Occultella kanbiaonis: one gene and its partner. The protein of the gene in region 2 interacts with the protein of the main gene of each other region in a pairwise test. Links are inferred from orthologs where the notes say so. Each region holds a gene or a part of one and is shown on either strand. Other genes may lie near its edges.

Evidence for each region. The genes of interacting proteins can lie anywhere in the genome.
Region 1: the proteins of GKS42_RS10475 (region 2) and GKS42_RS18380 interact in binary tests that used the Escherichia coli proteins (3 or more experiments, as listed by UniProt). The link is inferred for Occultella kanbiaonis from one-to-one orthologs.

The regions. Positions count from the first base shown.
Region 1 is NZ_CP046175.1:3,994,489-3,999,959, reverse strand. What follows is about bases 342-4,706. They hold GKS42_RS18380 (multifunctional oxoglutarate decarboxylase/oxoglutarate dehydrogenase thiamine pyrophosphate-binding subunit/dihydrolipoyllysine-residue succinyltransferase subunit), read right to left. Parts: upstream 4,388-4,706; coding sequence 542-4,387; downstream 342-541. Other genes in these bases: GKS42_RS18385 (GDSL-type esterase/lipase family protein), read right to left, coding at 342-545. Also shown: more of GKS42_RS18385, read right to left, coding at 1-341; GKS42_RS18375 (HAMP domain-containing sensor histidine kinase), read right to left, coding at 4,939-5,471. UniProt on the Escherichia coli protein: E1 component of the 2-oxoglutarate dehydrogenase (OGDH) complex which catalyzes the decarboxylation of 2-oxoglutarate, the first step in the conversion of 2-oxoglutarate to succinyl-CoA and CO(2).
Region 2 is NZ_CP046175.1:2,264,761-2,268,917, reverse strand. The notes cover bases 374-3,369. They hold GKS42_RS10475 (ABC-F family ATP-binding cassette domain-containing protein), read right to left. Parts: upstream 2,673-3,369; coding sequence 1,074-2,672; downstream 374-1,073. Other genes in these bases: GKS42_RS10470 (GNAT family N-acetyltransferase), read left to right, coding at 2,791-3,369; GKS42_RS10480 (LysR family transcriptional regulator), read left to right, coding at 374-1,055. Outside these bases: GKS42_RS10485 (5-dehydro-4-deoxyglucarate dehydratase), read right to left, coding at 1-66; more of GKS42_RS10480, read left to right, coding at 186-373; more of GKS42_RS10470, read left to right, coding at 3,370-3,744; ypfJ (KPN_02809 family neutral zinc metallopeptidase), read left to right, coding at 3,798-4,157. UniProt on the Escherichia coli protein: Genetic data indicate it may be involved in ribosome assembly or function.

The DNA of each region.
Region 1 (5,471 bases), 1.7 Mb from region 2 along the record:
AGACCGTAGCCGGCCTGCTGCGGGTGGGTGCCGTCGCCGGCGGAGGTGTCCGAGAGCCATTGTTCATGGGTACGCAGCGGTTCGAAGGTCTCCACGTAGGTCACCCGGCGCCGCTGGCAGACGTCGGCGAACGCCCCGGAGAGATCCCCGAGCGCGGACTCGGACACGTCGGCGCGCGGCGGCGGGCCCACTACGAACGTGGGGATCTGCCGGTTGGTGGCGTCGTCGAGCACGTTGGCCAGGTTCAGCCGGCTACGGGCCAGGGACACCCCGTGCTGCAGGTCCGCGGACCCGGGGGCGACCACGAGGCGGTTCTCCCCGGCCCCGAAGCGGCGGTTGCACTCGGTCTCCCAGCGCCCGGACAGGGAGGTGCTGGTCTCGCCGGGCACGGCCAGGGTGAAGAACGCCAACGGCGTCTCCGACTGCGTGCGGGCCGCGACCCGGCCGACCCAGCCCATCCCGCGGGCGTCACCCAACCCGGCGACGAGTTCGTCGCCGACCACACAGATGCGCGTGCCCGCCGCGTCTGGGGACGCGGCGCTCACCGTTGGAATGCCTCGCTCAGCAAGGTGGCCTGCTCCGCCTGGTGCTTCTTGCCGGTACCTGCGGACGGGGCCGCCATGTTCGGGCGGGACACCACGCGCAGCCGGCCCTTCAGCCGCGCCGCCTCCGACATCTCGGGCAGGGCGTACACGAGGTTCAGAACCAGGTAGCTCCACGCGCCCTGGTTCTTCGGCTCGTCCTGGACCCAGACGAACTCGGCGTTCGGGTACCGGCTGAGCTCGGCGCGAATGGCCTCGTCGTCGAGCGGGTAGAGCTGCTCGAGGCGGACGATCGCGGTCCTGGTGTCCTCACGCTTGGTGCGCTCGGCGAGCAGGTCGTAGTAGACCCGCCCGCTGCACATGAGCACGCGGTCGACGGTCGCCGGGTCCACGGCGGAGTCGCCGATGACCGTCTGGAACGTCCCGGTGGTGAAGTCCTCCACCGAGGACGTGGCCGCCCGCAGCCGCAGCAGCTGCTTCGGGGTGAACACGATCAGCGGGCGACGCGGGCGCTGGTACGCCTGACGCCGCAGCAGGTGGAAGTGGTTCGCCGGGGTGGACGGCTCCGCGACGATCATGTTGTCCTCGGCCGCGAGCTGCAGGAACCGCTCCTTGCGGGCGGAGGAGTGGTCCGGTCCCTGGCCCTCGTAGCCGTGCGGCAGCAGCAGCACCACGGAGGAGCTCTGGTCCCACTTCTGCTGGGCGGAGGAGATGAACTCGTCGATGATCGTCTGGGCGCCGTTGACGAAGTCGCCGAACTGCGCCTCCCAGAGCACCAGGGCGTCCGGACGCTCGACCGAGTAGCCGTACTCGAAGCCGAGGGCCGCATACTCGCTGAGCGAGGAGTCGTACACCCAGAACTTGCCCTGGTCCGCGGCGAGGTACATCAGCGGGGTCCACTCGGCGCCGTTGACCCGGTCGTGCAGCACCGCGTGCCGCTGCACGAACGTGCCGCGGCGCGAGTCCTGCCCGGTCAGTCGTACCGGGGTGCCCTCGAGCAGGAGGGAGCCGAACGCGAGGATCTCCCCGAAGGCCCAGTCGATGTCGCCATCGGTGGACATCTGGTGCCGCTTCTGGAGCAGCTGGAGGAGCTTGGGGTGGACGGTGAAGCCCTCCGGTGGGCGCACGTGCGCCTCGCCGATCCGCGTCAGCATCTGCGTGGGTGCGGCGGTCTCCCAGCCGACCATGACCCCGGCGTCCTCGAGCTGGGACTCCGGGCGCTCGAGGCCAGCGACCTGGACGTCGTCGGTGCTGGTGCTGGCGCCGGTGCGTGCCTCGGTGAAGACCCGTTCGAGTTCGCCCTTGTAGTGCGAGAGGGCTTCCTCGGCCTCGTCCTCGGTCATGTCGCCACGGCCGACGAGCGCCTCGGTGTACAGCTTGCGGACGCTGCGCTTCTTCTCGATCAGGGAGTACATCACCGGCTGCGTCATCGAGGGGTCGTCGCCCTCGTTGTGACCGCGGCGGCGGTAGCACACCATGTCGATGATGACGTCCTTGTGGAACTCCTGGCGGTAGTCGAACGCCAACTCGGCCACGTGGGCGACGGCCTCCGGGTCGTCGCCGTTCACGTGGAACACCGGGATCTGCAGGCCCTTCGCCACGTCCGTGGCGTACAGCGTGGACCGGGACGAGGACGCGCCGGTCGTGAAGCCCACCTGGTTGTTGATCAGGATGTGCACGGTGCCGCCGGTGCGGTAGCCGCGCAGCTGGGACATGTTCAGGGTCTCGGTGACCACGCCCTGCCCGGCGAACGCGGCGTCCCCGTGGATCAGGATCGGCAGCACGGAGAACCCGGCCCCACCGAGGTCGATCCGGTCCTGCTTGGCGCGGACGATCCCCTCGAGCACGCCGTCGACGGCCTCGAGGTGGGACGGGTTCGCGGCGAGGTAGACCTTCGTGGACTCCCCGCTCACGGAGATGTACTTGCCCTCCGTGCCGAGGTGGTACTTCACGTCGCCGCTGCCCTGCACGGTGCGCGGGTCCTGGTTGCCCTCGAACTCGGCGAAGATCTGCGCGTAGGACTTGCCCGCGATGTTCGCCAGCACGTTCAGACGGCCGCGGTGCGGCATGCCGATGCCGACCTCGTCGAGGCCCTCCTCGGCCGAGCGCTCCAGGATCTTGTCCAGCATCGGGATGAGCGACTCGCCACCCTCGAGGCTGAACCGCTTCTGACCGACGTACTTGGTCTGCAGGAACGTCTCGAACGCCTCGGCGGCGTTCAGCTTGCGCAGGATCTGCTGCTGGGCGATCGGCTCGGGCTTGGCCCAGCCGGACTCGAGGCGCTGCTGCAGCCACTTGCGCTGGGCGGAGTCGTGCAGGTGCATGTACTCCGAGCCGATGGTGCGGCAGTAGGAGTTGCGCAGCAGCCCGAGGATGTCGCGCAGGAGCATCTTGGGCTTGCCGCCGAACCCGCCGGTCGGGAAGGTGCGGTCCAGGTCCCAGAGGGTCAGGCCGTGGTTCTGCACGTCCAGGTCGGCATGCCGGCGCTGGCGGTAGGCCAGCGGGTCGGTGTCGGCCATGAAGTGCCCGCGGGAGCGGTAGGAGTGGATCAGCTCCGCGATCCGGGCCGGCTTGCCGAAGTCGTCCTCGGCGTCGGCGTTGGTGTCCTGGGTCCAGCGGACCGGCTCGTACGGCACCCGCAGGGACGCGAACACCCGGTCGTAGAAGCCGTCCTCGCCGATCAGCTTGGAGTGCACGATCCGGAGGAAGTCACCGGACTGGGCGCCCTGGATGATCCTGTGGTCGTACGTGGACGTCAGCGTCAGGATCTTCGACACACCGAGCTTCGCGAGGGTCTCCGTGGAGGCCCCCTGGAACTCGGCCGGGTAGTTCATGGCGCCGACGCCGATGATCGTGCCCTGCCCGGCCATCAGGCGCGGCACCGAGTGGACCGTGCCGATGGTGCCGGGGTTCGTCAGCGAGATCGTGGTGCCCGCAAAATCCGAGACCTCGAGCTTGCCGCCGCGGGCCTTCTTGACCATGTCCTCGTAGGCCGCCCAGAAGTGGGCGAAGTCCATCGTCTCGGCTTCCTTGATGGAGGGCACCAGCAGCTGCCGGGTGCCGTCCGGCTTGGCCAGGTCGATGGCCAGCCCGAAGTTGACGTGGGCCGGGCGCACGATGCCGGGCTTGCCGTCCAGGTCGCGGTAGCCGGCGTTCATCTCGGGCATGTCCCCGAGGGCCTCCACCACGGCGAAGCCGATCAGGTGGGTGAAGGAGACCTTGCCACCGCGGCTGCGCTGGAGGTGGTTGTTCAGGACGATCCGGTTGTCCACGAGCAGCTTCGCCGGGATCGACCGCACGCTGGTCGCGGTCGGCACCTCGAGGCTGGTGACCATGTTCGTGACGGTCCGGGCGGACGCGCCACGCAACTTCTCGACCTCGTCGTCGCCGCCGGCGCTGCGGGGACCGCCGCCGGTGAGGGACTTCGTGTAGGGGGCGGTCGGTGCCTCCGCGGTGACCTCGGGCGCGGCCGGTGGGATGTCGGCGCGGACCTCCTCGGCCGGCGGCGTCGCGGCGCTCGCCTGCGCGGCGCTGTGCGCGGGGGCCGACGGCGTCGCTGCGGCGGGCGGGTTCGTCGCCTTCGCCTCGGGTGCCGGGGCCGGTGCGGGCGCCTTCGTGTCGGCGGCCGGGGCCGGGGCCGGCTTGGCGGTGGGGGCTCCGTTGCTACCTGCGGTGCCGTTGGCGGCGAGGTCGGCAGGGCGATAGTTCTCGAAGAACTCCCACCAGGTGGGGTCGACTTGCGACTTGTCCTCCCGATACTGGGCGTACAGCTCGTCGATGAGCCATTCGTTGCCGCCGAAGTTCGTGGGAACCGAGACAGGGTCGTGGGGTGCCTGCTGGGACACTCGAGGATCGCCCTCTTCCGAAAGGTAGCTGGGGTGCGGGTTCGTTCCCTCAAGCCTAGGTGACGAACAACACGGAAACCTCACCGGAGCACGCCTGCCACGCCAAAATGTGATGCGGCGGACCCGAGCCGACTGTGGTCATTCAAACGCTGGTCAACGTTTCGTCTCCTCCGCCGCCGCGGTTGCTGTGGACTGCCTGTGGGCGGCTGCCTGGCACCTGGTGAGCCAGCAGCAGGTCCGCGACCACGCAGGCCCCGTTCCGCTGACGCGAGGTGCGGGTCGGGCGTGGGCGGATCGACGTTTCGAGTCAGTGGAGCGGGGCGCGTGTTCCGCTGACGCGAGGTGCGGGTCTGGGGTGGGTGGATCGACGTTTCGCGTCGGTGGAGCGGCAGGCCCTGGCCGGTGCGCTTGTTCCGCTGACGCGAGATGCGGGTCGGGGGTGGGTGGATCGACGTCTCGAGTCAGTGGAGCGGCGTTCCCTGGCCGGGGGCCTGTGTTCCCCGACCCCGACGTGCGGGTCGGTACCGTCACCGTGGCTCGGCGACCCGCGCTCAGGTGCCCGGCGCGGTGGGGTGGGCGCGGCCCTCGGCCGGCCCACGGGCCGGCAGTGTCACCCGCAGCATGGCGCCGGTGCCGCCCGGCGGATCCGCCACCGCGATCATGCCGCCGTGCAGGCTCACCGCCCAGCGGGCGATGGCGAGCCCGAGCCCGGTGCCGCCGGTGGACAGCCCGCCGCGCTGGGCCGGCGCGTTGCCACGCTCGAACCGCTCGAAGACCTTCTCCCGGTCCGAGACCGGGATCCCCTGACCCTCGTCGAGCACCTCGATCACGACCTCGTCGGTCGTGGCCGAGTACCGGCCGCGCAGGGAGACGGTGCCACCGCGGGGAGAGTGCCGGGACGCGTTCCCGAGCAGGTTGGAGATGACCTGTCGCAGGCGCTCCTCGTCGGCCGTCAGGTGCAGGTCCGGGGGCAGCGTCGACACCTCCCAGCGCAGGTCCCGCCCGAAACCGGCGGCCGCGTGCCGCGCCTGGGTGGCGACGTCGTCGAGGAACTCCTGCACCTCGAACTCGGTGAGCGCCAGGC
Region 2 (4,157 bases):
GAAGGAGAGCAGTCCTGATCCGAGTCGGGTCCGTAGCTCCGGCGGGGAGAAACGTGAGGTGTTCATGTCTGCGCTCCGAGAGGTAGGTCGTCGGGTCGAACCTACGCCGCCCGAGCCATACCCGTCCAAGTCCAATGAAGTATCGTGCGATACACAAAGGGCATACCTGGGTGGGGAGGACGGAGATGTACACGCTCGATCAGCTCGTGGGTTTCGTCGCCGTCGCCGAGGAGGGCAGCTTCGCGGGCGCGGCCGACCGCCTGCGGATGACGCAGCCCCCACTGAGCCGGCAGGTGCGCAAGCTCGAGCGGGACGTCGGCGTCGAGCTCCTCGTGCGCCACCACCGGGGCGCGCGCCCGACCCCGGCCGGCCGGGTCTTCCTGGAGGAGTCGCGCCGGCTCCTGGCCCGGGCGGAGACGGCGCGACTGCGCGCCCGGAGCGCCGCGGACGGGACAACCGGCACGGTGCGGATCGCCTTCACGGCCGTCTCTGCGATGACCGTGCTCGGCCCCTGGGCGAGCACGCTCGCCGAGCAGCTGCCGGACGTCGACCTGATCCTCACCGAGATGGTCACGGGTGAGCAGGTAGAGGCGCTGCTCGCCGGCGAGATCGATGTCGGGCTGGCCCGCGGCCCCGCCCGGACCGAGCCCCTCACCGCGCGCCCGGTCGCCAGCGAGTCCATGGTCCTGGCGGTTCCGACGGGTCATCCGTTCACGGGTCTGCGCCCGACGCTCTCGGACGTGGCCGCGCACCCGGTGGTCACCTACGCCCCGGCCCAGGCTCGCTACCTCTACGAGACGGTGGCGGGGGTTTTCCGGGAGGCGAACCTCACCCCGCGCTACGTCCAGCACGTCGCGCAGGTGAACAGCGTGCTGGCGCTCGTCGGTGCGGGACTCGGGGTAGCGCTGGTGCCGTCGTCCGTGGCCACCCTGCAGCTGCCGTCGGTGACCTACCTCGAGGTCTCGGACATGCCCGACCACGCGGTGCAGGTGCACTGCGTCTGGCGCTCCGACAACGACAATCCCGCGCTGGCGCGGGCGCTGACGTTCATCTGAGCGCCTGCCCCGACCCGCTCAGGCCAGCGAGACCAGCTCGACGTAACCGTCGTTCCAGTGGTCCTCGTCGCCGTCGGGCAGCAGGAGCACCCGCTCCGGCTCGAGAGCCACCACGGCGCCCTCGTCGTGCGTCACCAGCACCACGGCACCGGTGAACGAGCGCAGCGCGCCGAGGATCTCCTCGCGGCTGGCCGGGTCGAGGTTGTTCGTGGGCTCGTCCAGCAGCAGCACGTTCGCCGAGGACACCACCAGCACCGCGAGCGCGAGGCGGGTCTTCTCCCCGCCGGAGAGCACCCGAGCGGGCTTGTCCGCGTCGTCGCCGGAGAACAGGAACGACCCGAGCACGCTGCGGACCTGGGTGTCGTTCAGGTCCGGGGCCGCCGAGCGCAGGTTCTCCACCACGGTGCGCTCGGTATCGAGGGTCTCGTGCTCCTGCGCGTAGTAACCGACCTTCAGCCCGTGCCCGGGCTGCACCTCCCCGGTGTCGGAGGCCTCCACCCCGGCCAGGATCCGCAGCAGGGTGGTCTTCCCGGCACCGTTCAGGCCCAGCACCACCACCTTGCTGCCGCGGTCGATCGCCAGGTCCACGTCGGTGAAGACCTCTTGCGACCCGTAGGTCTTGGACAAGCCCGCGGCGCGCAACGGGGTGCGCCCGCACGGGGCGGGGTCGGGGAAGCGCAGCTTCGCCACCCGGTCCTTGGTGCGGACCTCGTCCAGGCCCGAGAGCATCCGTTCGGCCCGGCGGGCCATGTTCTGGGCGGCGACTGCCTTGGTGGCCTTGGCGCGCATCTTGTCCGCCTGCACCATCAGGGTGGAGGCCTTCTTCTCGGCGTTCGCGCGCTCGCGCTTGCGGCGCCGTTCGTCGGTCTCCCGCTGTTCGAGGTACGCGTCCCAGCCGAGGTTGTAGACGTCCAGCTCGCTCCGGTTGGCGTCCAGGTGGAACACCTTGTTCACGGTGGCGCGGAGCAGGTCGGTGGCGTGGCTGATCACGATGAACCCGCCGGAGTAGGACGCGAGGAACTCCCGCAACCAGGCGATGGAGTCCGCGTCCAGGTGGTTCGTGGGCTCGTCCAGGAGCAGCGTCTCGGAGTCGGAGAACAGGATCCGTGCCAGTTCCACCCGGCGGCGCTGACCACCCGAGAGCGTGCCCAGTGGTTGCGCGAGCACCCCGGTCTGCAGGCCGAGGTTCGAGGTGATCCTCGCTGCCTCGCTCTCCGCGGCCCAACCGCCCTGCGCAGTGAACTCCTCGTCCAGCCGGGTGTAGCGGTTCATCGCCTTCTCGCGGACGGCGTCGTCCTCGCTGGCCATGTCCACCTCGGCCTTGCGGATCCGGCGCACCACCTCGTCCAGGTTGCGCGCGGAGAGCACTCGGTCCCGGGCCAGCATGTCCAGGTCACCGGTCCGTGGGTCCTGCGGCAGGTAGCCCACCTCGCCGGTCCGGGTGATCGTGCCTCCGGTGGGTTGCCCCTCCCCGGCCAGGGTCTTCGTCAACGTGGTCTTCCCGGCGCCGTTGCGGCCCACGAGGCCGATCCGGTCACCGGAGTCGATGCGGAAGGTTGCCCCGCTGAGTAGCTGGCGAACCCCGATCCGGAGTTCGACGTCCTGCGCGATGATCACTGGCACCAGTCTACCGATCGGCGACCAGCAGATTACCGGCAGACCTCGGACCCAGTACCGTGGCAGGGTCCGGCGGGCGGCTTCTGCCGCCACCGGCGGCCGATCCGAGGAGGTAGATGTGAGCGAACCGACACTCTCGCTGCGCGACTGGCGCGACGGCGACGACGTGACGGTCGCCGACGCGCTCGGACCGGCCGGGTCGCCGCAGGCCGCGCTCAGCCGGGCGCTGCTCGGTCCGGCCACGCAGCGGCCGTGGCGGCGCACCGTCGTCGCCGAGGCCGACGGCGTGGTCGTCGGGGCCGCGGCGGTCTCGGAGAGCAGTCTGCACCCGGACCGGCTCTGGCTGTACGCGGAGGTGCGGCCCGCCAGCCGTCGGCAGGGCGTGGGCACCGCCCTGGTGGGCGCCCTGACGGACGAGATCCCGCCGTCGGGCACGAGCGGCCTGCGGACCCGCTACCCGGTGACCCAGGACGAGGACTCCGAGGACTTCGCCGCGGCACCGTTCGCCGCGTCGATCGGGCTCGTCCCGATCCAGCGCTCCCGGCTCGTGGTGGTCTCCCCGGACTCGTTGGCGGTCCCGCCGTTCGGACCGACCGGCCCGACCCTGGAGGATCTCGCCACCGGCTCCGTCGAACTGACGAAGGTGGTCGCCGCGTTCTACGACGCGGTGCACGCATCCTGGGACCGGTCGGAGATGACGCTCGGGCGGGCGCAGGACCACCTCCTCGCGCCGGCCACCGGGGCACGCGGCGCCGTCGTGCTCCGGGACCGCCCCAAGGACGCCGGCGGCCGGATCCTGTCCTTCGCGGTGAGTTACGACCCGCCCGCGACCGACACCGCGGAGCCGCTGGACGCGCCCACCGAGGTGCTGCTCGGCTACGACGCGGACCTCGATCCGGCCCGGGCCCGCGGGGCGGTGCACAACCTGCTCGCGATGCTGGTGGCCCGGTACCCGGTCCAGGTGGAGGTCGACGACGCCATGGAGCCGCTCGCGGCGGTCGTCACCGGGCTCCTGAACGCCGGGTCGGCAACCATCGGCGCCGAGACGGAGATCGCCGCGACCCCGGCCTGACCAGCGCAGACGCTCGACGGGTAGCCATGCCGGTTCGGCGCTAGCGTTTGCCCATGACGTTCAACGAGGACGCGAAGCTGGACCCGTCCCGGGTCCGGCGACGCCGCCGCACCGGCACCGGCGTCGCCGTGGGTGGCGGCACCGTACTCGTGCTGTTCCTGCTCTCCCAGTTGCTCGGCGTGGACCTGACCGGACTCGCCCCGGGCGGCGACGGCGGCGCTCCCGCCGGCGAGAGCGACACGGGTCTCGAGCACTGCACCACGGGTGCTGCCGCGAACGAGGACGTGGAGTGCCGGATGGTCGGCGCGTACAACTCCCTCGACGACTACTGGGCGGACGCCTACCCCCAGATCAGCGGCGGCGCGTACGCGTCCCCCGGCATGGAACTGTTCACCGACGGGACCACCACCGGC